One region of the Ruegeria sp. C9 genome, then DNA from elsewhere that is predicted to be linked to it. Evidence: riboswitches for the same ligand, from Rfam matches in the RefSeq annotation. Region 1 holds a riboswitch; each other region holds the start of a gene.
What was found. A riboswitch is a leader RNA that binds a small molecule or an ion and turns the genes downstream of it on or off. The one in region 1 is predicted to bind cobalamin.

Region 1 (7,147 bases):
TGTCCAGATGATAAAGCTGCGCAGTACCACCAGTGATTTTCTTGGCGGCAGCAAATCCGGCCTCGTGCGTTGCATAATCATTGGCCAGCAACAAGTCCGTCTCGGTCAGGTCCTGTAGGTGCACAAAGCTGTCGGCGTTGGCGACGCGTTGCGAGATACCGTCCTTATCTTGCGCTATATGCTCGCCTTCCAAAGCGAAGGAACTGGCATCAAGCCAAGCCTCACCCGCTTGCACGCGTGCCTCATCCGTATAGGTTTCGGACAGATGAGTCATGTTCAGACCATAGCTGCCGGGGGCTGGCCCATAGACCCGCGCCGCAGGCTCCTGACCGGCGTAAGGATTCCAGTCGGGTGCTTCATCTCGTTTGGTCAATGCGCGGACAGCCTGACCGTACAGCGCTGAAAGCGTCGGGAACACGTCCCGGAACAGGCCAGAGACGCGCAGTGTTACGTCCAGACGCGGGCGGCTGAGATCGGTGATCGGCAAAACTTCGATGCCCGAGACCCGCTCAGACCCTTTATCCCAAACCGGCTTCACTCCCAGCAGGTGTAGCGCCATGGCGAATTCCTCGCCCGCTGTGCGCATAGTGGCCGAACCCCATAGATCGACGATCAAGCCCTTGGGGTAGTCGCCTTCTTCCTGCATATGCCGCCGAACCAGCTCTTCGGCGAGCTTGACGCCTTGTGTGTAGGCCGCGCGCGTGGGAACCGAGCGTGGGTCGGTCGTATATAGATTCCGCCCGGTCGGCAAAACATCCGTACGCCCGCGATAGGGGGATCCGGACGGCCCGGCCTCGATCCGTTTGCCCGCTAAAGCGTCAATCAGGGCAGAGCGTTCAGCTTGGGCTGAGGGGGCAGCGTCGAATTTGCCCGTCTCATCGGGGACGCGCCCATAGATATGCAGCCCATCACCGAACTGGCTTTCCTTGATGTCGCAGACAAATCGGTCAATGCGCGTGATCGCCTCGGCGGTACAGGTGGCCTGATCGAGGCCAAGATCGCTTTCCAGCCCGATGGCCTGCGCCTCGTCCCGGATATCTTCCTGCAGGCGGTCACGGCGTTTGGGGTCGAGGCCATCCGCATTCGAGAACTCGTCCAACAGCGATTCCAGCCGCACCATGCGATCTGGTGTGCCGCTTTCCTTCATCGGGGGTGGGATATGGCCCAACGTAACCGCCCCGATCCGACGCTTGGCCTGCGCGGCCTCGCCGGGGTCGTTGACTATGAAGGGGTAGATCACCGGCAGATCGCCGATTAACGCCTCGGGCCAACATTCGTTGCACAAGGCGACTGATTTTCCCGGCAACCATTCCAGCGTGCCATGTGCGCCGATATGGATCAGCGCATCCGCGACCAATCCTTTGCGCAGCCACAAGTAAAAGGCGACGTAGGCGTGGCGCGGTGTGCGCGACAGATCGTGATAGTCGTCATCGCGCAGTTCGGGTGTGCCGCGCTCGGGCTGCAGCGCGATCAGAGCCTTTCCGCGACGCAGCGCAGTGAAGTGGAACGCGCCATTTGTGAAAGCAGGGTCGTCTTCGGGAGTGCCCCAAACCTTATTGAGATCGGCGCGGAGTGTTTCCGGCAGCGCCGCCAGCGCCGCCTGATAATCCTCTAGCGGCCATGAAATCCGGGCATCAAGAAGAGTTTCAGCAATCGGCTCGGTAGGCGCGGTGTCATACCCTTCGCCTTGCAGATCGAGCAACATTGCCTCAGCCGAGGCCAGCGCATCCAGACCCACTGCATGTGCCATCTGCCAGTCTTTGCCGGGATAGGTCGATAGTACCAGCGCCGGAACCTGCTCCGCTTTGGGTTTGTCGTGAAGGTTCAGCCAGCCGGAGACGCGGTTGATGATGGCTTCGATCCGTTCGGGTTCAGCCCGATGAGCGAAGCGAGAATACTCGAGATGCGGGTCGCGTTTGCCCGGCTCTTTGAAGGATACGATGCCCGCGTTGATCCGCCCGTCCACTTCCGGAAGGACCACATGCATGGCAAGATCAGCTGGTGAAAGGCCACGTTCCGCTTCGGCCCACGCTTTGCGGCGTGAGGTGGCCAGCGCCACCTGAAAGACCGGCACCTCTGCCACATCGAGAGGTGAGGTGCCTGATGCGCCCTTGCCTGAGAATGAGGTGGCGTTGACGATCGCCGAAGGCTTCAGCGCTACAATAGTCTCGCGCAGCCAATCGGCGGCATTTGGTGCTTTGAGCGACGGGGCAAACAGGCCGACGGCCTCAAAACCTCGCGCGCGCAAGCTGCGGATCAGCGCTGCGATTGGGGCTGTGTCCGCCGAGGTCAGATAAGCACGATAGAAGGTTACGATGATACGTTTCGCATCACCGGGCAGAGCGTTTTCTGCAGGGATCACGCCGTGATCTGGGCACCAGGCACCGCATTCGGGGATGGTCTTGGCGCCCATGACCGGACCTGCATACAACCCCGCAGCCAGTGCCATCTGCGCCAGAGCGGCCTGCGCCGCGACCTCACCGCCGGTGTCGCACAGATGCGCCAGCCGCCGCAGGGTCGAGACAGGCAGGGTAGAGTAATCATCCAGCCGCGTATCCTCGCGACCGTCTGCGGGCAGTACGGCCAGTGCAATCCCTTTGGCCTGCGCCAGCGCCAGAACCTGCTGCAAGCCGTAGGCCCAATAGGGCACTCCACCGATCAGACGGATCAGGATGCCCTTTGCGCCCTCCAGTGTCTGCTCGACATAGGTGTCGACTGAGAGGGGATGCTTCAGCGCCGTCAGATTGGCCAGCCGCATCGTTGGCATGCGTCCTTCAGGCCCACCTCCACGATGCCATCCCGCCGCGAAAGCGCCAAGGTCACTGTCGGAAAAGGACAGCACCACCAGGTCCGCCGGGCTTTGGCCCAGATCGGTCGGGGTCTCGGTTTCTTCGAGCCCATGGCTTTCGCGGAAGACGACGTGCATAAGTCTTACTCGGCAGCCTCGGTTACACCCACGAGGATATCGCGGATCTCGGCCTCTTTGATATCGTCATGCTCGGCAATGACCACAAGGCGCGAGCGACGGTCTTCGCCGGGCTCCCACGGGCGGTCATATTGGTGACGCACGCGCGCACCGACGGCCTGAACCAGTAGGCGCATGGGCTTGCCCTGAACGGCGGCATAGCCTTTGACGCGCAGGATATTCAACTCGTTGGCCAATCGCTCAATCTTGGCGACCAGATCAATCGGATCGGTTTGCTCGGGCAGTTCAACGATGATGCTTTCGAAATCGTCATGCTCGTGATCGTGATGGCCGTCGTGATGGCTGGGACGCGCGTCCATGTCATCCTCGGCCGCGGCTTCTAGACCCAGTACGACGCGGACGTCCACGGCACCCTCGGCCACTTCGACAACGGGCATGGGGCGGGGCGCTTCGGCGGCGATGATCTCTTTCGCTTTCGCAACGCCTTCCGGGCCAGCCAGATCGGGCTTGGTCAGCAGAATGATGTCGGCGCAGGAAATCTGATCCTCGAACACCTCGGACAAGGGAGTTTCATGATCAATCGAGTCATCTGCCATGCGTTGCGCATCCACCGCCTCGACATTCGGAGCGAACCGACCAGCGGCCACGGCCTCGGCATCGGCCAGAGCAATCACGCCATCGACGGTGATTTTCGAGCGGATATCGGGCCAGTCGAACGCCTTCAGCAGCGGTTTTGGCAGGGCAAGACCGGAGGTTTCGATCAGGATGTGATCGGGGCGCGGCTCTAGTGCCATCAGGGCTTCAATGGTCGGGATGAAATCATCGGCCACGGTGCAGCAGATGCAACCATTGGCCAGTTCCATGATGTTTTCCGCCGGGCAATCAGGAATGGCGCAGGACTTCAGGATATCGCCATCGACGCCGACATCGCCGAATTCGTTGACGACCACCGCCAGACGCTTGCCCTGCGGGTTCTGCATCAGATGGCGCACCAGTGTGGTTTTGCCCGAGCCCAAAAAGCCGGTGATCACAGTGACGGGGAGTTTCTCGAGATTGCTCATTTCAGGGCTCCAATCGGGGGAATGCGGGCCGCACAGTTTTTGCGGAAATGTTCGGGACGTTCGCGCCATTTGACCAAACCGTCCTCGGTGGCGAGGTATTTGGCTGCGCCTTCGACGATGGTTTCGACATGGTCGATCTCGTTCAGATGCTCATACACGAAAGTCCAGCGATCCGGTCCTCCGCGTAGCACGATCGAGCAGCCTTCATCGCAATTCGACAGGCATTCCACAGCTTTCAAGGTAATGCCTTCGGGCAGGCCCGCCTGTTCAAGCGCCTTGTGCAGCAACGTGCCGGGGCGCTGGGCGTCATCCTCGACAGGCAGCCCGCGACGGCAGGTAGTGCAAACCAGCAGTTCGACCGGTGCGGTCTCGGTCATGTCTCTCATCCCCCCAAATCCTCTTCGTGGGGGACGGGGTTTCATGCGGGCCGATCACAGCCCCACACCGGAACACCCCGTCCGGTTTCATCTTCGGGCGTTGGCAGGTCTCCCGGCTTGCGGATGTCAGAGGAGGCCTCTGTCGGATGTCCCGCCTTCCCGGCCATACTGCCAGTGGCTTTGGGCACCCTCTCCGGTCACGGTCGCGGGGGCGGCTGCGTTTGACGGCAAAAACCGCTGACGCATTCCCTTTTCATCTGCTCTCGCAGACACCAACGAAAGGGACATGCGGCAGGGCAGGGTTGCTTGTCAAGCGAGTCGCGCCGATCCGTGAAAAAGCGGATAAAAAGCGACCTGTCGGGGTCGCTGGGCGGCATGATACTTCTGCAACGACGTGCTGGCATGGCAGCAAGATGCGAACAGGAGGATACCGCGCATGAAAGTAGGGTTTATCGGGCTGGGGAATGTAGGGGGCAAGCTATCTGGATCGCTGCTACGAAACGGTATCGATCTGACGGTTCATGACCTGAACCCGGATCTGGTGACCGAATTCGTCGCCAAGGGTGCCAAAGCCGCCAAAAGCCCGGCGCAACTGATGCGCGATTGCGATGCTGTTATAACCTGTTTGCCTTCTCCTGCGGCCTCGGATGCGGTGATGCAGGAAATGTTGCCAGAGGTCGGCCCTGGCAAAATCTGGATGGAAATGTCGACCACCGACGAAGCCGAAGTCAAACGCCTTGGCGCAATGGTCATCGAACGAGGCGGCGCAGCGGTGGATTGCCCGGTTTCGGGCGGATGTCACCGGGCAGCGACGGGTAATATCTCGATCTTCGCAGGCTGTGATCGTGAGACTTTTGAACGTATCCTGCCATTCCTGACCACCATGGGGCGGCGCATTTTGCACACGGGCGATCTGGGCTCGGCCTCTGTTCTGAAGGTGTTGACCAATTATCTGGCGACCGCCAACCTGATCACCTGCGCCGAGGCATTGGTGACAGCCAAGGCCGCCGGCATGGACCTTGGAACCACCTATGAGGCGATCAAGATATCGTCAGGCACATCCTTCGTGCACGAGACCGAAAGTCAGGTCATCCTGAACGGCTCGCGCGATATTTCCTTCACCATGGACCTGGTGAAAAAAGATATCGGTCTGTTTCAGGAGGTCGCCGACCGTGCCGGAGTTCCCCTTGAGATAAACCCATTGATGATCAAGATTTTCGAAGATGGCATCGCGCGATATGGTGAGCGTGAACTGTCCCCGAACATCATCAGGCGGCTAGAGGACGCGACCGGACTGGAGATCCAGGCGCCAGGGTTTCCAACCGAGATGCTGGACGACGAGCCAGAAGAACCGGGTTATGAGGTGATCCCGCAGAATCGGTAGATCAAATAATCGGCAAGTGTTGCGGCTGTCTGGCGACCTGGTTGGACAAAATTCTGGGGCTATTCTAAACAGATCAACAGGAGTCCGACACCGGCACAGGCAAGAGAATAACTTATGACGAATGAGACCTTTCTCATCGTAACAACGATGAAAAACGAAGGGCCTTTCATGATCGATTGGGTGGCCTACAACCACGCAATCGGTTTTGATGACATTCTGATTTATACCAATGATTGCGCTGATGGTACTGATGCCATGGGCGAACGGCTGCAAGTGCTTGGCTGGGCTCACCACGAGCGAAACAGACTGGGTCCGCGCGCCGCGCCGCAGGTTCGTGCATTTTCGCTTGCGCGGAATCACCCAAGCTATCTGTCATCGGATTGGATTCTCAGTTTGGATGTGGACGAGTATATCAATATCCGTTTGCCCAATAGTGATATAAGAAGCCTCGTTGAGGCCAGCGGCGTGGCGGACGCGATCTCGATCTGCTGGCGCATGTTCGGAAATGCGGGTCAGAACGATTTCGTTGATCGACCTGTACCTGAGACTTTCTTTCTGGCCGCCACCGAAGACAGCTATCCGCATCACCGGACCAAAGGGTTCAAAACGCTGTTCCGCAACAATGGGAAATTCAGCCGTTTTCGCGCCCATCGTCCCAGGATCAATCCAGAAGATGCACCGAACCCTGACGCGCCATACGAAGGGGTGTTGTGGCGGGATTCGGGCGGGAACCTCTACCCAGCAGACCAAGTGAAATGGAAAGCATGGCGTGGTTTCAGCCATGAATTCGCGCGCATTCATCATTATGCTGTGCGCAGCACTGATAGCTTTTTGGTCAAGCGCGACCGTGGGCGCACCAATCATGTGGGGCAGGACCAAGGGCTCAAATACTGGCTCATGATGAACCACAACGATGTTGAGGATCGCTCAATTCTGGAACACATGCCGGCTATGCACGACATCAAATCTGAGATGATGGCAGATCCGCAATTGGCAGACCTCCATCACCAAGCATGTGAGTGGCACAGGTCGAAAGCCGAAGAATTGAGAGCCAGACCGGATTGGGTTGATCTGGTTGAAGCGTTGCAAAATTCCTCAACCGGAGAAGACGTCTATGGGTGAAGCTGTATCTGCTGAGGATCGCCGCAAGAAGCAAGCTGAGCAGCGCGAGCGGAAGGATTCCCTGCGGCGCGAAATGCTCAAGACCATGCCGCATGGACGGCTGAGCGTTGAAATTGGCGTTTGGAAGGGCGAATTTTCGCGGATTCTGCTGGAAGAGCTGCAGCCCTCGAAATTGTGCCTCATCGATCCCTGGCAAGTACAGCAAGACCCAGATGGCGGTGCTTCGCTTGCCGGAGCGCGCACGCAGAAGGATATGGATCGAATATACGAGGCAGTA
Region 2 (7,147 bases), on a different contig from region 1:
CCATCCGGATGATCTTGGCAAGCACGGTATCGGACGCTGTTTTCGTCGCACGTATTTTGAGGGTGCCTTCACCATTGATTGTGCCGGCATAGACCTCATCACCCAGCTCTTTAGGAATCAGCGCGCTTTCACCTGTGATTGGAGCCTGGTCAACGGCACCAGCCCCTTCGATGACTTCCCCGTCAAGTGGAATGCGATCCCCACCCCGAACGATGAAGCTGTCACCGACAAAGACATCCGCCGCTGGGACCGTTGCCTCAGAACCGTCAGCACGAACCAGCCGAACCGTCGGGGGGGCCAGATCAAGCAGTGCGGATACCGCGTTCCGAGCACGTCCGACACTCCAGCTTTCCAGATAAAGAGAGAGCGAGAAGAAAAATGCTACAGTTGCCGCTTCAAAAAACTCACCCAGAGCGATGGCACCAGCGACAGCAACAACCATCAGAAGGTTCATATCCGGCGAAAGTCGACGCGCCGAAGACCAGGCCTTAGGGGCCACCAGCCAGACGCCAAACAAAATCGCGACTGCGAACAAAGCTGCCTCGGCTAAAGGCATCGGAACCTCACCATGTCCTGAGAACAGCCCGAGCGCACCGCCCATGCCGGTTTCGAAAATGTGCCAGCCAAAACCTGCTGCCCAAAACCCTCCGCTAAGAGTGGTGAACCGCCGCTGACGTGCAATATGCGCCGCCTGGTCCTGGGCGGCATTTCCGTCATCCCATGGTTTGGCGGTCATACCAGTACTCGCAACCAGCAGCATGACATCTTCGTCAGATAACTTGGAAGCACTTTCAAGAAGCGTCATCCGACCGTTGATCACATCAAATGCGAGATGCTCTTCACCACCTGCTTTCGGGCCGACGACACGGTTCAGGATCGCCACCTCTTCGGCGCAATCAAGGCCAGAGACCTGAAAGCTTCTACCACCTTCAGGAATTGGACCGGCGGGGGCGATGTCGCCACACCCGCCACTACCGCATGCGTGGTGACCATGTTTGTTTTCGTGGCCATGGTCGTGGCTATGGGTATCGGATGACATGATTGGACCTCAAGAATCTCTATGGTCCTTTGTAAATAGTTCCTACAGTAACTAGAGCTTCAATACCTTTTATATTTTTTTCATCCGGGTTCTTTGCCTGCGATATTGTTAGTTCATTTCGTCTTGCGGGCCGGCCGTGTGGATGCAATCTAATTGCAGATGACGCAAAAAATTTGGAATAGATCAATGCAGAAACGGATCGCAATTACCATCACGTTAGTCTCGATTACGGCTGGTTGCTCAGCCCAGTTCACTGGGGCCAAAAGCAAAGCACTTGAACCAGGCAACGTGCCAGATTCGGTCGTAGCGCTGGCAGGGCCGGCGCAGGATTTGACCACAGCGCGCCTCCTGCCCGAAGACAATTGCTTTTGGTATGAGCACAGCGGACCCGTCGAGACGACATTGGTACCATTGCGCGCGACGAATGGCGCTCCGATCTGCATTGCGCGCGACGCCTGATCGAAATGAGGGCAGCGACGTCCATGTACGCTGCCCAATATTCATGAGCGGGCTGTGACGCTATCTTCGGCAGAGTATAGGAAAGCGGTCGAGCCGGTTTTCACGTTTGGGTAGAGGTCATTGATATGAGCCATGATCATTCGCACACATCCAGAACTTGCGCGACCGCCGATGCTTCTTGGCTCAGGCGTGCCGTGAATTCTGAGATATGTGTCTCGGTCTCCAACGTATAGATAAAGGGCACGAGAGCCGAGAGCATTATTCGGCCCGGGCTCCATTCCATTCCGGAATTCCGCGTATTCGGGGTTGCGCTCGATCATTGAAGCGGTTGGTGTCCAGTGTGGCCATTCGACCTTTCGGCGGATAACATAGGTGCCGGGCTCGTAAAGGTTCCCGCGCGCGATCGCTACGCCATAGCGCATTGCGGTCCCGCCTTCTTCGATATGGTAGAGATAGCGCGCGACGGCATCCACATGGATGTCACCTGGAACCAAACCATCATTTGCCGCGACGCGTCTTGGTAAAAAACGGTCATGAACACCCCACGGATTTGAGGTCATTGGATCGTAACCAATTGGCGTGACCTGACTGTCCCAATAGGTCTTCTGCGATGCGGTTGGCCAGGTTTTGGCGATCAATGGACTGGCCGCAGACGCCGAGAACAGCGCTGTGGTGGATTGAATGAAATGGCGCCTTGTAAGCATAGGTCTCGTCCTGGTTCACAAGTTTAACGTATTTGGATCGCACCATCGCGAATTAATTCGAATCTTAAAGCCTCTAGCAGCTAGAGCTTCAAGAGGTTTCAGGTAACGCTTGGTTTACCCAGTTGATCACGTGACCGGTTGCGTGAATCCTGCTTCGGTCGAGTTTACATTGGAATAGGTCGCAAAGACAATTGACACAGGCGAAGCCGCCATTGTAGCGGTGATTTGTTTTCGGTTCCTGATGGCGGAAGCCAAAAGGATTAAAAGGGAATACGGTTCGGTGTTTTCAATGGCGCCAATTCCGTAACTGCCCCCGCAACTGTGAGCGGAGAGCGATGCCAAGACACCACTGGTTCGTAATGGAACCGGGAAGGTTGGCGGAGCGAGCACCCGTGAGTCAGGAGACCTGCCGTAAAGCGCCGGGCTATGCCCAGACTGAACCTGTCGGCCTTACGGTCGATTCAACCTGACAAGCCGCCGGGTGAGGCGGTAGGGAGAAAGAACATGCATATCGAACCGGGCATCGTGAATGGTGCCAAAATCGCGCTTTCCTATGTTACCGCCGCAGGTGCGGCTACTTACGCAGCGAAAGAAACGTTTTCCACATTGCGTGCGAATGGACCTGCATCTTTTGTTATGCGCTCGGTGCTCGCCACCGTTGGGGTTTTCCTTTTCTTCGAAGTCCTGCCGCATTTCCCGGTTGGTGTCTCTGAAGTCCACTTCATCCTGGGGTCGACGCTGTTTCTGCTTCTCGGTGCTGCACCCGCGGCTTTTGGATTGGCAGCTGGTCTCCTGATTCAGGGTGTGTTTTTTGCCCCGTTCGATCTTCCGCAGTACTTCATCAACCTGACCACTCTGCTGGTGCCGCTATTTGCGCTACAGGCACTGGCCAGCCGCATCATCGCACCCGGCACAGCATATGTTGACCTCAAATATGGCCAAGCTCTTGCCCTAAGTGCGACGTATCAGGGAGGAGTAGTCGCATGGGTTGGGTTCTGGGCCTTCTACGGCCAGGGTTTCGGCGCAGAAACCATGGCGTCGGTTCTGTCCTTTGGCGGCGCTTATATGCTGGTAATCGTCATTGAGCCGATTGCTGATCTGGCAGTGCTTGCGGCAGCCAAGGCAATGCGCGGTTTGAACAGTACAGGTCTGGTGACTCCGCGTTTGTACAACGCTGCGAAAGCTTGACCAAAGTTTGAAGCGGTGTCCTAAACTTGGGTTGCCGCGAAACAACCAGTAGTCGCAGGACCAAAATTTTATTGTGGCGCGTCTCTAAGGCGCGCCACATTGTCTTTAGCCGCTAGAAACCTGTACCCAACGATCAGGGTGATTTGGGTCCTGTATTCGTAGGAAAAGATACCTCGTTTCCTTCCACGATTTGATCCTGTTGGTGACATTGTCCAGAATCAAATCGCCTTCACTCGAGCGATAAACTAAAACTGCATGGCCACTGCGATTGGTGTCTAAGACAGTTGCAATAAGTAGCTTCGTAGGATCCAAGCCGTTCTGCATTAGTTCAAACTTCTTTTGCAAAGCGAAATCTTCGCAATCCCCTGACCCCTGCATTGGTAGCGTCCAGTATTCCTTTGTCCCGTATTGGTTTTGATCCGAAACGGCGCGGATCCTCCGATTGACGCGCAAGTTAATCGCTTTAACGATCTGTTTCTCCTGCGCTTCTGGCAGACCAGAAGTACGAGTATTCGCGCACGCCCACGAATAATCTTTGCAGAGTGATTTGGCGCCCGATGGCGCCTGAACCTCTCTATCTAGTTTGATCCAGGGAAGCTCAGAAGCTTGCAATGAAGCGGCGGAGACAAGGTAGCTGCATATGATACAGGCCAACGATAGATAAACTGGTAACCGTTCCGAAAGTTTTTTCTGAGCGGAAGTAGGTTTTGTCATATCTGCTTTCCCCATACTCGTTTCTCCTGGGTATCTGAAGCTACCGAGCCAAGAGAACTCTATTTCAATCTTTTATGTTCATCGACGCATTACAACAGCTTATACAATTTAAAATGCAGAGCAGCAAAGTTCTCGAGCGCGCAGTTATTAGTCGTGATTATGTGGGTGAGCTTAATTGAGATTCTTGCAGCGGCATAGAAGAAAGCCGGCTAGTAGTCCTGGGTTAGAAACGCTTGAGGTTTGTGGCGGATTTGGATGACGCGTCAAGCTGAACATCTTTGTGCAATGAAATGGGTATCAACCGTTCGCCGGGGCGCACCCTAACAGTGTATCTGCGATTATATGTTTCATGCGGCCAGATGTAACTGGCAATTGCAGATTTCCCCTGACCAAGGTGTGCAGGTTTTGATTGGAAATTCTAAAACAATGACTTCGTCGCTACACTCAGTCCTCTGTTAACGCGCACAGCGACGGGAGCGATGAGTTGGGCAGGTTCAGTGGCCTACGAGACATATTGCGTCAGGTTTCTATGATGCGTGCAAGTTTCGTACGATCGACTTTGGAGGCATGACGCTTGTCCATAGGGATGTGCTTAATCGAAATCACATTTGGAACGTCAAAACCAAGCGCAGATTTAGTCCAATCGTCGATGTGATCCGCGGAACCTTGGACGCAAAGTGTGGGGCCTGCTTTGGTATTGATGAGCGCGCATCGATCTACGCCTGGCCATCGCTGTGCCGCGACTTCGATAGCAAAGGGGAAGAGCGTACCTGAAAAGACTTCAATTTCGGACCCGACGTGCCCCCATAACCATAAACGCCCGTCATCATCCAGCGTGCCAGCGTCACCGGTCCGATGCCATATGACACCACCTTCTGCGATTTTGTTGTTCTTTGAGTGGGTCGGGTCCAAATACCCGTCATTCACATGTGCGCCGGCGACCTGAATTTCATTGTCGCGGATGCGGAGCGTGATTTCGGGCACCGGGTATCCCACAAGTAGACCCCTTCCAACAGCCATGTCGTGGTGATCCTTCACCGTGATATCCGCGGCGTCAAGATGGGCAATCGGTTCAGCCTCAGTCGACCCGTAGACGCACACAACCGACAGACTGTGCCGGGTTCTCAACGCCTCGACAAGACTCGGAAACACCGGACCGCCGCCGGTGAACACCGTGTGCAACGGACCGGTATCGTCGGATTGAACCAGTTTTTCACATAGCGATGGTGGGATGAGGGCCCGGGTGATCTGTTGCGTTTGGAGCCAGCTTTCCAACTGCACAGTCGACAGGCGGTCCGGCTTGCTGAACCTCCAGTTGGGCAGAACACTTGTGCGCCCGGCCGCCAGATTGATCAGGGTGAACACCGGAAAGGCCACCAGATCGCGCTCGGCCTTGCGGCTGTCGAGGAGGGGTGCGATGGCATCGTGCTGCGCCATCAGAAACGCATGTGAGCGCGGAATGGCCTTGGGCAGGCCAGTTGTACCAGAGGTAAAGGAAATAAGGGCGATATCGTCCGGTTGTACCTTTTGCGCCACCGGGTTACTGCGGCTTTTACCAGGCGTCAGCAGGGGCAGGGCCCAGAGATCCGGAACCAGAAACTTCAGCAAAGAATACGCACCCGCTGCACAGAACGCTTTTGGCTTCGTTGTTCGGGCGGCGTGGCGCAGACCGGCCAGCCCCAAGGCTGGCTCTGGTAAGACAACGGTTGCGCCAAGGGTCCAAAGCGCAGCCAGACTCGCATATAGGTCCGCGTTGACAGGCATGGCCAACAACACGCGATCACCTGACTGGATACCCTTGTCCTGCCACCGACCTGCCAAGTGCTGAACGCGCGTGCGCAGGGTTTGAAAGGTGATCTCGCGGCCCTTGCCGTCCACTATGGCTGTCCGGTCAGGAACCCGTTTAACCGCCGCGGCGAATTGGGACAGCAGGTCAGCCATTCAGTTTCCGTCCAAGCAAAGTATAGCGCCGGAATATTGTCGCACCTTCCGCTGCACTGCGCTCGGCGGAGGTGTTGTCATCATGGATCAGCGCATGAATGGCGGTTTCGTACCCCATCCTGAGCGCCGCCTTGTGAAACCGGTGGGCTAGATGCCGTCCGGCGCCCGGTTCGAGACTTGCATAGGTCTTGAGGATTGCGGATGCCGGATTGGGGCCTTCGGCATAATTGGGAATGCCAAACAGAAACCCGGCCAATGTGCCGTCATGGCGGCGCGTAAAAAGGATCAGTTCGCGCTTCATCATCGGCACAACTGGCATATACATGGCCAGAAAATCTGCCTCGGCAATCGGCTTGTAGAACGCGTTGTTTGAGAACGCACGGGTTGAAAGTTTAAAGACCTGACGAAACAGTGCCTCGGGGTTTGTTCCATCCCATTCTTCCACGACAAAACTATCGGTTTCTGGCGGTGCTGATCCAGCGGCGGTCCGCAGCGACACCCGAGCCGAGAAATAGCGGCTGATCTCCGTGAATCCTGCGGATCGGAACACCTCAAGCTCATGCGGTTTGTTGGTAGGCTCCATCAGGAACGGAGCGGACCCGTCGCTGTCCGAGACGAACCGGTAACTGTTCCAGGTATCGCCTGACATCGGCCCGATGATGCGATCCAGGCCTGCGTCTTGCACCCTCTCGATCCCTTTGCGCAGGATTTCGGCACCGGCTTCGGAGGTTTTGCAGGAAAAATCGCCGAAGGTCGCGGCGCGCGCGCCTTCCCAGTTCGGACCGTTCAGATAAACGGTCAGCTTTGCATCCGCCGTTCTGATGATCTCTTTGGTCATGAAAAAACTCCGGCAAAGAACCCAGCACTTAGCGATCCAGCAACGATCCAAACGTAGTAAAGCAACGGCGGCGCGAGGGCCAATAGCGTCAGCCTGAGCACCCTATCTTTTTCGAACCAATGTGGTCGGAGCAACGGCGCAGCGACTGAACAAGCTAATGAGAACAGGACCAGTACCGTCAGCGGCTCGGCCCAGTTCGACTGTTCAGAATTCTGGGAAACAGCCCATGTCCGAATAAGAAACAGGACAGCCGCAGCAAGTGGT
Region 3 (7,147 bases), on a different contig from region 1:
GCGGGAAATGCTGGCCGCCGCAGGCCGGGCAACTGCGCTGCCATCCACCCTGAGACATCTCGCTGCGGGCACCACATCGGGCACAGAATTGATGCGTTTCGTGCCAGCCGATCACCGCCTTGGCGGTTGCCGCAATCTCTGCGTCTCGTGGGTTGAGGCGCGTCATGATGCGGCGCAGTTCGGCAAAAACATACCCCTCGGGCAGGTCAGGGTGCTGCTGTTCGCAGCGGTCGACAAAATCTCCGACACCGGATAAATCCAGCCCTTCAGCCGCCCAACCCGAGATATCCATGGCAAAAAGCGGCGATCCATCCTCGGATTTTCCGAGGAAAATCGGTTGCTCGATCACACCGCCCGGGCCCTGATCGAGAATCTTGTGCTTCATCGGAAGCCGGACGAGCCGGTCCAGTGCCTCACCCTCAACCAACAGTTTGCCGCGCCACAGCAACACACATGTTGCCAAAGGGTCACGATAAACCTGTGCCAGTTTGTCCGCGTCGCCACGCAGCAAACCCGCCCGATCCAGTGCCGAGCCGCCAAATGTCACCTGTTCTGCGCGTTTCATGCCTGCCGTTCCTGACTGCCGCGCAAAGGGCTGCCACGTCTTACCTGATCGTGCAACGGGTATCTACCAAACATTTTTCGACCCTGCCGCGGAATGACCGCAGCATCGCCTCGGAAATTGCATTAAATCGACCTCATGGTGGAAACGTTGGCACACTGACAGATAGAAGTTGAAGATATTGAAATCAAAGCATTTAATGCGACAACGAAGAGATGCAGATGATGGCGCATGGATTCGAATCCTTGCTACATCCGATCTACACATGCACCTGACGTCATATGATTACTATTCGGATCGCCCCGAACCTGCGATTGGTTTGACCCGTACCGCCAGCCTGATTCACGAGGCGCGCGGACAGGCTGAACGCGATGACGCCCTTGTGCTGTTGTTTGACAATGGTGATAGCCTGCAGGGAACGCCATTTGGCAACTGGGCAGCTGAAAACGTGCCAGACGCCCATCCCCTGCCACGCGCGTTCAACACGTTGAACTATGACGCGATCGGATTGGGCAATCACGATTTCGGATTTGGGCTGGAACTCGTCAATCGCATCGCTCGCCAAACCGCCTGCCCAATGATTTGCAGCAATATGCAAACCACTCAGACCGAACAAGGTTGGGATGCACACACGATTCTGCATCGGGTTGTCAGACTCAATGGACAGGACACCGCAATCCGGATCGGGGTTCTTTCTGTTTTGCCCTCTCAAACCGCACAGTGGGAAGCACATCTGCTAACGGACCGGGTCGTGGTAACAGACATTCTGGCCGCTGCGCGGCGCGCTGCTGAAGATCTCAGCGTGCAAGGTTGCGACCTGATTGTCGCCCTTGCGCATACCGGACTGGGATCGGCAATGGCCGAGCCGGATATGGAAAACGCGATCATCCCGCTGGCCGAGATGCCGCTGATTGATGCCGTCGTCGCAGGCCACACCCATCTGACACTGCCCGGAAAGGCGCATGATGGTTATTCATTCGTCGACAGTACGCGGGGGCTTGTCCATGGAACGCCGGTTGTCATGCAGGGTTGGGCCGGGTCTCATCTTGGGATCATTGATCTGACACTGCAAAAAGATACCACCGGCAATTGGCGCATTACAGGCAGCCATGTCGAAGCGCGGGCAATCGCTCAATCGGGCACAGAAATACCCGAATGCCAAAGGATCACAGAGCTGTTTGCGACCGGCCACGCTGCGACGCGCAAAAGGGTGACCAGGCCAGTGGGCACAATCCCACACACGCTGCACAGCTACTTCTCATATTGCTTACCGGATCGCGGTCTGGCCTTGGTTGCGGCGGCTCAGGCCGCTGCCCTACGCCCGCATTTGGTCGATACCGACTGGGCAGATTTGCCTATCATATCGTCAGCCGCCCCGGCAAAGTTCGGCGGGCGCGCAGGAAGCAAGTACTACACGGATATCCCCTCAGGCGAGATTTCAGTTCGACATATCGCCGATCTCAGTGTCTTTCCTAATGAATTGCGCGCGGTGCTGGCCTCAGGTTCTCAGATTCGGGACTGGCTTGAGATGTCAGCCGGGCTGTTCCATCAACTTGGCTCAGACGCCCCGATCGATCTTGCCGATCCTCAGCGCACGGGCTTCAACTTCGATGTCCTGCATGGCGTCACCTACCAGATCGATCTTTCGCAACCGGCGCGGTTCGATACGCTCGGTCGAGTGATTGATCCGGCATTTTCCCGCATACGCAACCTGGAATTCGATGGGCAGCCGATTGCGCCTGACCAGAGTTTCCTTGTCGCCACCAATAACTACCGCGCCAATGGCGGTGGTCATTTTCCAATTGCGCGACAAGCCCGTATGATTGACCTGCCTCAGATCAGCATACAGGATATTCTATGCAAATACGTCGCGGGCACATTGCCCGCCGACCCACTTGCGCATGCACCGCGCCCCTTTTCTTTTGTACCAAACCAAAGGCAGGGCGCGATCCTGACAACGGGGCCGCGCGCGCTACACCATGTTACAGAGCTTGCTGAGTATCATCCACGCATTCTGCCCGACGATGCGGATGGTTTCATGCGTATTCATCTGACCTTCTGACGGGTTGCCATTTTCAGGGGATGCACCTATATCGGCTTTGAGAGGTTGGCGCGGGCGAGCGCCTCGCCAACCTGGTCAGGTCCGGAAGGAAGCAGCCACAACGAGCCCCGCTTGGGTCGATGTCCAACCTCTCACTTAGAACCCATCAGCCGCAGGAGGGCGTTTATGATTGTAGCAAATTCCCTTCGGGCAGACCGGTTCTGATCCTTTCCGATCAACTGACTGCCTGAACACATCACCAGCGGATGCGCGATTGCCATCCGGCGGGATTGCTGTTTCTGATCACAGGCAGACCAATGTTACTTTCCTTATCGGACCTCGGATGGTCCTCTCATTTCGCGGCTCAGCATGCGGCTGATCCGTCACTTCTACCGTATCGCATCTCGGCCGTACACCGGGATCGACTGATCGGGCTGAGCCCTGAAGGTGAATCGCCTTTGTTATCTCTGGATCAATCAACCGGCGCATATGCCGTTGGGGATTGGGTTCTGGCGGATGAAAACAAACGCATACGCCGAGTGCTGGACCGGCGCAGCCTGCTGCAGCGCCGGGCCGCAGGTACAGGGGCAGCGGCGCAGCTGATTGCTGCAAATGTTGATGTGCTGTTCATCGTTAGTTCCTGCAACGCCGATTTCAATATGCCACGATTGGAGCGGTATCTTGCGCTGGCACATCAGGCAGGCTGCTATCCGGTGGTCGTTCTGACCAAATCGGACATGTGCGATGATCCGAGCCTTTATGTAGATCAAGCCCAATCGCTCGCCCCGTTTCTGACGGTACTTGCGGTCAACGCGCTGGATCACGGCGATCTCGAACAAGTTCTGTCGTGGTGTCCGAAAGGACAAACCAGCGCCTTGCTTGGATCATCCGGCGTTGGGAAAACGACGCTCGCCAACGGGATGACGGGGCAGGATCAGGCCACCGCAGGTATTCGCGAAGACGATGCGCGCGGCAGGCACACAACAACCTCACGCGCCTTGCATCGCATGCACAATGGCGGCTGGCTGATCGATACGCCCGGCCTGCGCGCGTTACGTCTGCTAGATGCGCAAGAGGGGTTGGATGAGGTGTTCTCGGACATCTCAGACCTCAGCCTGAATTGCCGCTTCTCGGATTGTCAGCACGAGACCGAGCCCGGATGTGCGGTGCAGGCGGCAATCGACGCTGGTACGCTTGATCCCGCGCGGCTGGACCGCTGGCGCAAGCTGCGGCGCGAAGACCAACACAATTCCGCTTCGGTGGCGCAGGCCCGCGCCCGCGACAAGGCGTTCGGCAAGATGGTGCGCAGCGTGATGCACGAGAAAAAATCCCGTAAAGGGCTATAACGAAGCCGGGCACCGACCTACCGGTGCCCAGCGCTATCAGGCGATCAGTCTAGGCCAGACTGCCGCATTCCGTCTTGCGAATGCACCGATATGGCCGATCTTGGACACTCCTAATTCGCTTGGTGCAAGCAGATGGCGCCCGGCTTTGGGTCCATAGAGATCGGCAAGACGCCAGACAGCATCCGGCGGCACCATTTCATCATCTGCGAAGGTAAACAGATCGACACGTTTGCCCAAGTCTTTCCAGCGGGCGGCGGGCAGTGTCGTGCCGATCTCTGGCACATAGCTTTTGGGGGCGGTGCACCATTTGCGCCATTGCCAATAGACTTGGGCAGGCAGGTCCGATCCAAACCCGACCAACCGCCCGGGCAGGTAGCCAAGCGCCTTGACCACCAGCGGCGCGTGACCATACCAGAACAACGCCGCCAAAGCGCGATAAGGCCAAGGGTGATCCGCCAGCGTTACCAGACCCGAACAGACACAGATCATCCTGTCGATCTGATCGATATCGGGTTGGATCGGGCCAAACATTCCGCCCAAGGAATGACCGATGCTCCATAGCTTGGCCTGCGGAAATCGTCGGCGCATCTCGGCCCGGGCGGCTGGAATGTCGATCAACGCCCAATCGGCCATGGTGACATTTGACCGCTTTTGCGAACCCACCAAAGAGTGACCAAAATCCCGGTAATCGTAAGTCAGGCAGGCCATGCCCTGTTCTTCGGCGAGCCACCGGGCGAAGTGCTGATAGTAATCCCTTGGCACCCCAGTCGCACCGTTTATGACGACCACCTTTTCGGGGTCGGCTACCGGACGGTAAAGACGCGCCGACAGCATTGCCGGGCCGGACGGGATTTGAAAATCCTCGGTCACAACCGCCAGCTGCGTGTCCAACATGGTGCCCTCCAATACCGACTGAACTGATCAGTTCACCCGAAGCGCCTCAAGTCAAGGTTGACGTGGCTGGACCGTACGTCACTTGCCTGACGCAATCTTCTTGACTCGGGCACGGCGCAGCCGCTAGCCATGTCGCGATGGTTCTCGCGCCCAATCGGGCCGGGATGAAAAGGGAACACGGTGCGGTTCTGCCCGGATAAATCCGGAAAGAACCTAGTCCGAGACTGCCCCCGCAACTGTAAGCGGAGAGCAATGCCGAGATACCACTGGCCTTGAAGGCTGGGAAGGTCGGCAAAGCGATGACCCGCAAGTCAGGAGACCTGCCATCAGATGTAGAACCGAAACTCGGGCGGGGTGTCCGGGACGGGTTTGATCGTGCTCCGCAACGACCAACCTGTGCCACGCCCTCGCCTTGCGCGCGGAGGGCGCATTGATGATCTGGAAGACCAAAACACACGAATTCGCGGCGACCGTGTGCCAACGTACTGGCGCACCCTGCCCCGCATTGGCACAGATGGCGCGGGCTCTGACGCAGGCCATGTCCGCCACAAAACCGGTCACGAAAACTGAGTTTGAGATTGAAGGCACCATAGATCTGTCGCACTGCCCGGAAGGATGCACCGCCCGCTTTCGCGCCCAATGCGACCAGATACGTGTATTCTGCGGAACCGATCCTGAAATCGATACCGGCCGGCTGGATGACTACGCAGACATGATGTTCGGAACCGAGTACCGCAGCCTACCCGCAGACCTGCTAAGGAATCCTCCTTGCGCCATGCTTGAGGCTTCGCTTCTGGTGCAGCACAACGGTGGCGAAATCTCGCCACATGTTGGTGTCTGAGCCGTCAAACGGCTTGAACACGGGCCGGTTCAACGGCCCAAAGCATCTGGGCATTTGTCTCGACTGCGCAAGGACGCACCGTACGCAATCGCTTCAATGCCGCCTCAGGCCGTTCACCGCATTCAACCATCAGACGCAGAACCACCATCCCGGATCGGCCACAGCCACCACGGCAATGCACTAGCACACGGCCACCACCTGACAACGCCTGACGGGCAGTCGCGCCAACGCGGGGCCAGCGGTCCAAAATCTCTTTGGGTGGCGTGCCAAAATCTTCGATCGGCAAATGCACCCATCTGCTGGCACGCCCCTGAATATCAGCGCCAAAATTCCGCGCACCATCCTGAATCATCTCGACCTCAGTGGTCATCGAGATCACAAGTCCCGGCTTCCAGTCTGCGATAAGATCAAGGTCTTCTGTATACGTTCCTCCACGCCCAGGCATCGAGGACAAGGCCAAGGTGCCTCCGCCAACCTGCAACGCATAAACCACCAGTTGCGACATAATCTCCCCCCAAACAAACTTCACCCAACAACATACTGGTCCAGTAAATAGAATAGAGTGGATTTTAGCCGCATACCCACGCATTCCAAAATGAAAATCGTCCCGGCTGGCTGTGGACGCGGGCGGCGAGGGCCTCTACGCTGCGGCGTAACGCGAATCCGACAGAGCAGACATGACCGAGACGCCCAGCCCCGCCTACCAGGTTCTTGCCCGTAAATACCGCCCCGAAACCTTTGCCGATCTGGTCGGTCAGGACGCCATGGTGCGCACTCTGAAAAACGCCTTCGAGGCGGACCGGATCGCGCAGGCCTTCATCATGACCGGTATCCGCGGTACCGGCAAGACGACGACCGCTCGGATCATAGCCAAGGGTATGAACTGCATCGGTCCCGATGGCAGCGGCGGCCCTACCACCGAACCCTGCGGTCAATGTGAACACTGCGTAGCCATCATGGAGGGCCGCCATGTCGATGTGATGGAGATGGACGCCGCCAGCCGCACCGGTGTCAATGACATCCGCGAGATCATCGACAGCGTACGCTATCGCGCTGCGTCCGCGCGCTACAAGATCTATATCATCGACGAGGTTCACATGCTGTCGACCAGCGCTTTCAACGCGCTGCTCAAGACGCTGGAAGAACCCCCCGAACACGTGAAGTTCATCTTTGCCACCACCGAGATTCGCAAGGTCCCGGTGACCGTCCTGTCCCGTTGCCAGCGCTTTGATCTGCGCCGGATCGAGCCGGAGGATATGATCGGTCTGCTGCGCAAGATTGCAGATGCCGAAGGGGCGCAGATTGCCGAGGATGCGTTATCGTTGATCACCCGGGCCGCCGAGGGATCAGCGCGGGATGCGACCTCACTGCTGGATCAGGCGATCTCGCACGGGGCCGGTGAAACCAGCGCGGATCAGGTGCGCGCCATGCTCGGGCTGGCTGATCGGGGCCGGGTGCTGGAT

Region 2: linked by a shared signal. The riboswitch ahead of ACR0NE_RS16605 (energy-coupling factor ABC transporter permease) and the one ahead of ACR0NE_RS11010 (DUF1636 family protein) in region 1 are both predicted to bind cobalamin.
Region 3: linked by a shared signal. The riboswitch ahead of ACR0NE_RS00240 (hypothetical protein) and the one ahead of ACR0NE_RS11010 (DUF1636 family protein) in region 1 are both predicted to bind cobalamin.

What each region holds. Positions count from the first base shown of each region.
Region 1 is NZ_JBQFRU010000003.1:553,069-560,215, forward strand. Features, by position in the region: gene cobN (cobaltochelatase subunit CobN) at 1-2,926, opposite strand, end outside; gene cobW (cobalamin biosynthesis protein CobW) at 2,932-3,987, opposite strand; gene ACR0NE_RS11010 (DUF1636 family protein) at 3,984-4,364, opposite strand; cobalamin riboswitch at 4,450-4,656, opposite strand; gene ACR0NE_RS11015 (NAD(P)-dependent oxidoreductase) at 4,762-5,748, shown strand; gene ACR0NE_RS11020 (glycosyltransferase family 2 protein) at 5,863-6,870, shown strand; gene ACR0NE_RS11025 (class I SAM-dependent methyltransferase) at 6,863-7,147, shown strand, end outside.
Region 2 is NZ_JBQFRU010000006.1:166,439-173,585, reverse strand. Features, by position in the region: gene ACR0NE_RS16620 (heavy metal translocating P-type ATPase) at 1-1,039, opposite strand, end outside; gene ACR0NE_RS16615 (hypothetical protein) at 1,226-1,498, shown strand; gene ACR0NE_RS16610 (L,D-transpeptidase) at 1,540-2,202, opposite strand; cobalamin riboswitch at 2,418-2,630, shown strand; gene ACR0NE_RS16605 (energy-coupling factor ABC transporter permease) at 2,707-3,390, shown strand; gene ACR0NE_RS16600 (transglutaminase-like cysteine peptidase) at 3,496-4,119, opposite strand; gene ACR0NE_RS16595 (AMP-binding protein) at 4,624-6,045, opposite strand; gene ACR0NE_RS16590 (hypothetical protein) at 6,038-6,883, opposite strand; gene ACR0NE_RS16585 (hypothetical protein) at 6,880-7,147, opposite strand, start outside.
Region 3 is NZ_JBQFRU010000001.1:47,672-54,818, forward strand. Features, by position in the region: gene nudC (NAD(+) diphosphatase) at 1-565, opposite strand, end outside; gene ACR0NE_RS00220 (bifunctional 2',3'-cyclic-nucleotide 2'-phosphodiesterase/3'-nucleotidase) at 762-2,624, shown strand; RNA gene ffs (signal recognition particle sRNA small type) at 2,663-2,761, shown strand; gene rsgA (ribosome small subunit-dependent GTPase A) at 2,921-3,949, shown strand; gene ACR0NE_RS00235 (alpha/beta fold hydrolase) at 3,986-4,843, opposite strand; cobalamin riboswitch at 4,966-5,185, shown strand; gene ACR0NE_RS00240 (hypothetical protein) at 5,277-5,684, shown strand; gene ACR0NE_RS00245 (phosphatase domain-containing protein) at 5,689-6,189, opposite strand; gene ACR0NE_RS00250 (DNA polymerase III subunit gamma/tau) at 6,362-7,147, shown strand, end outside.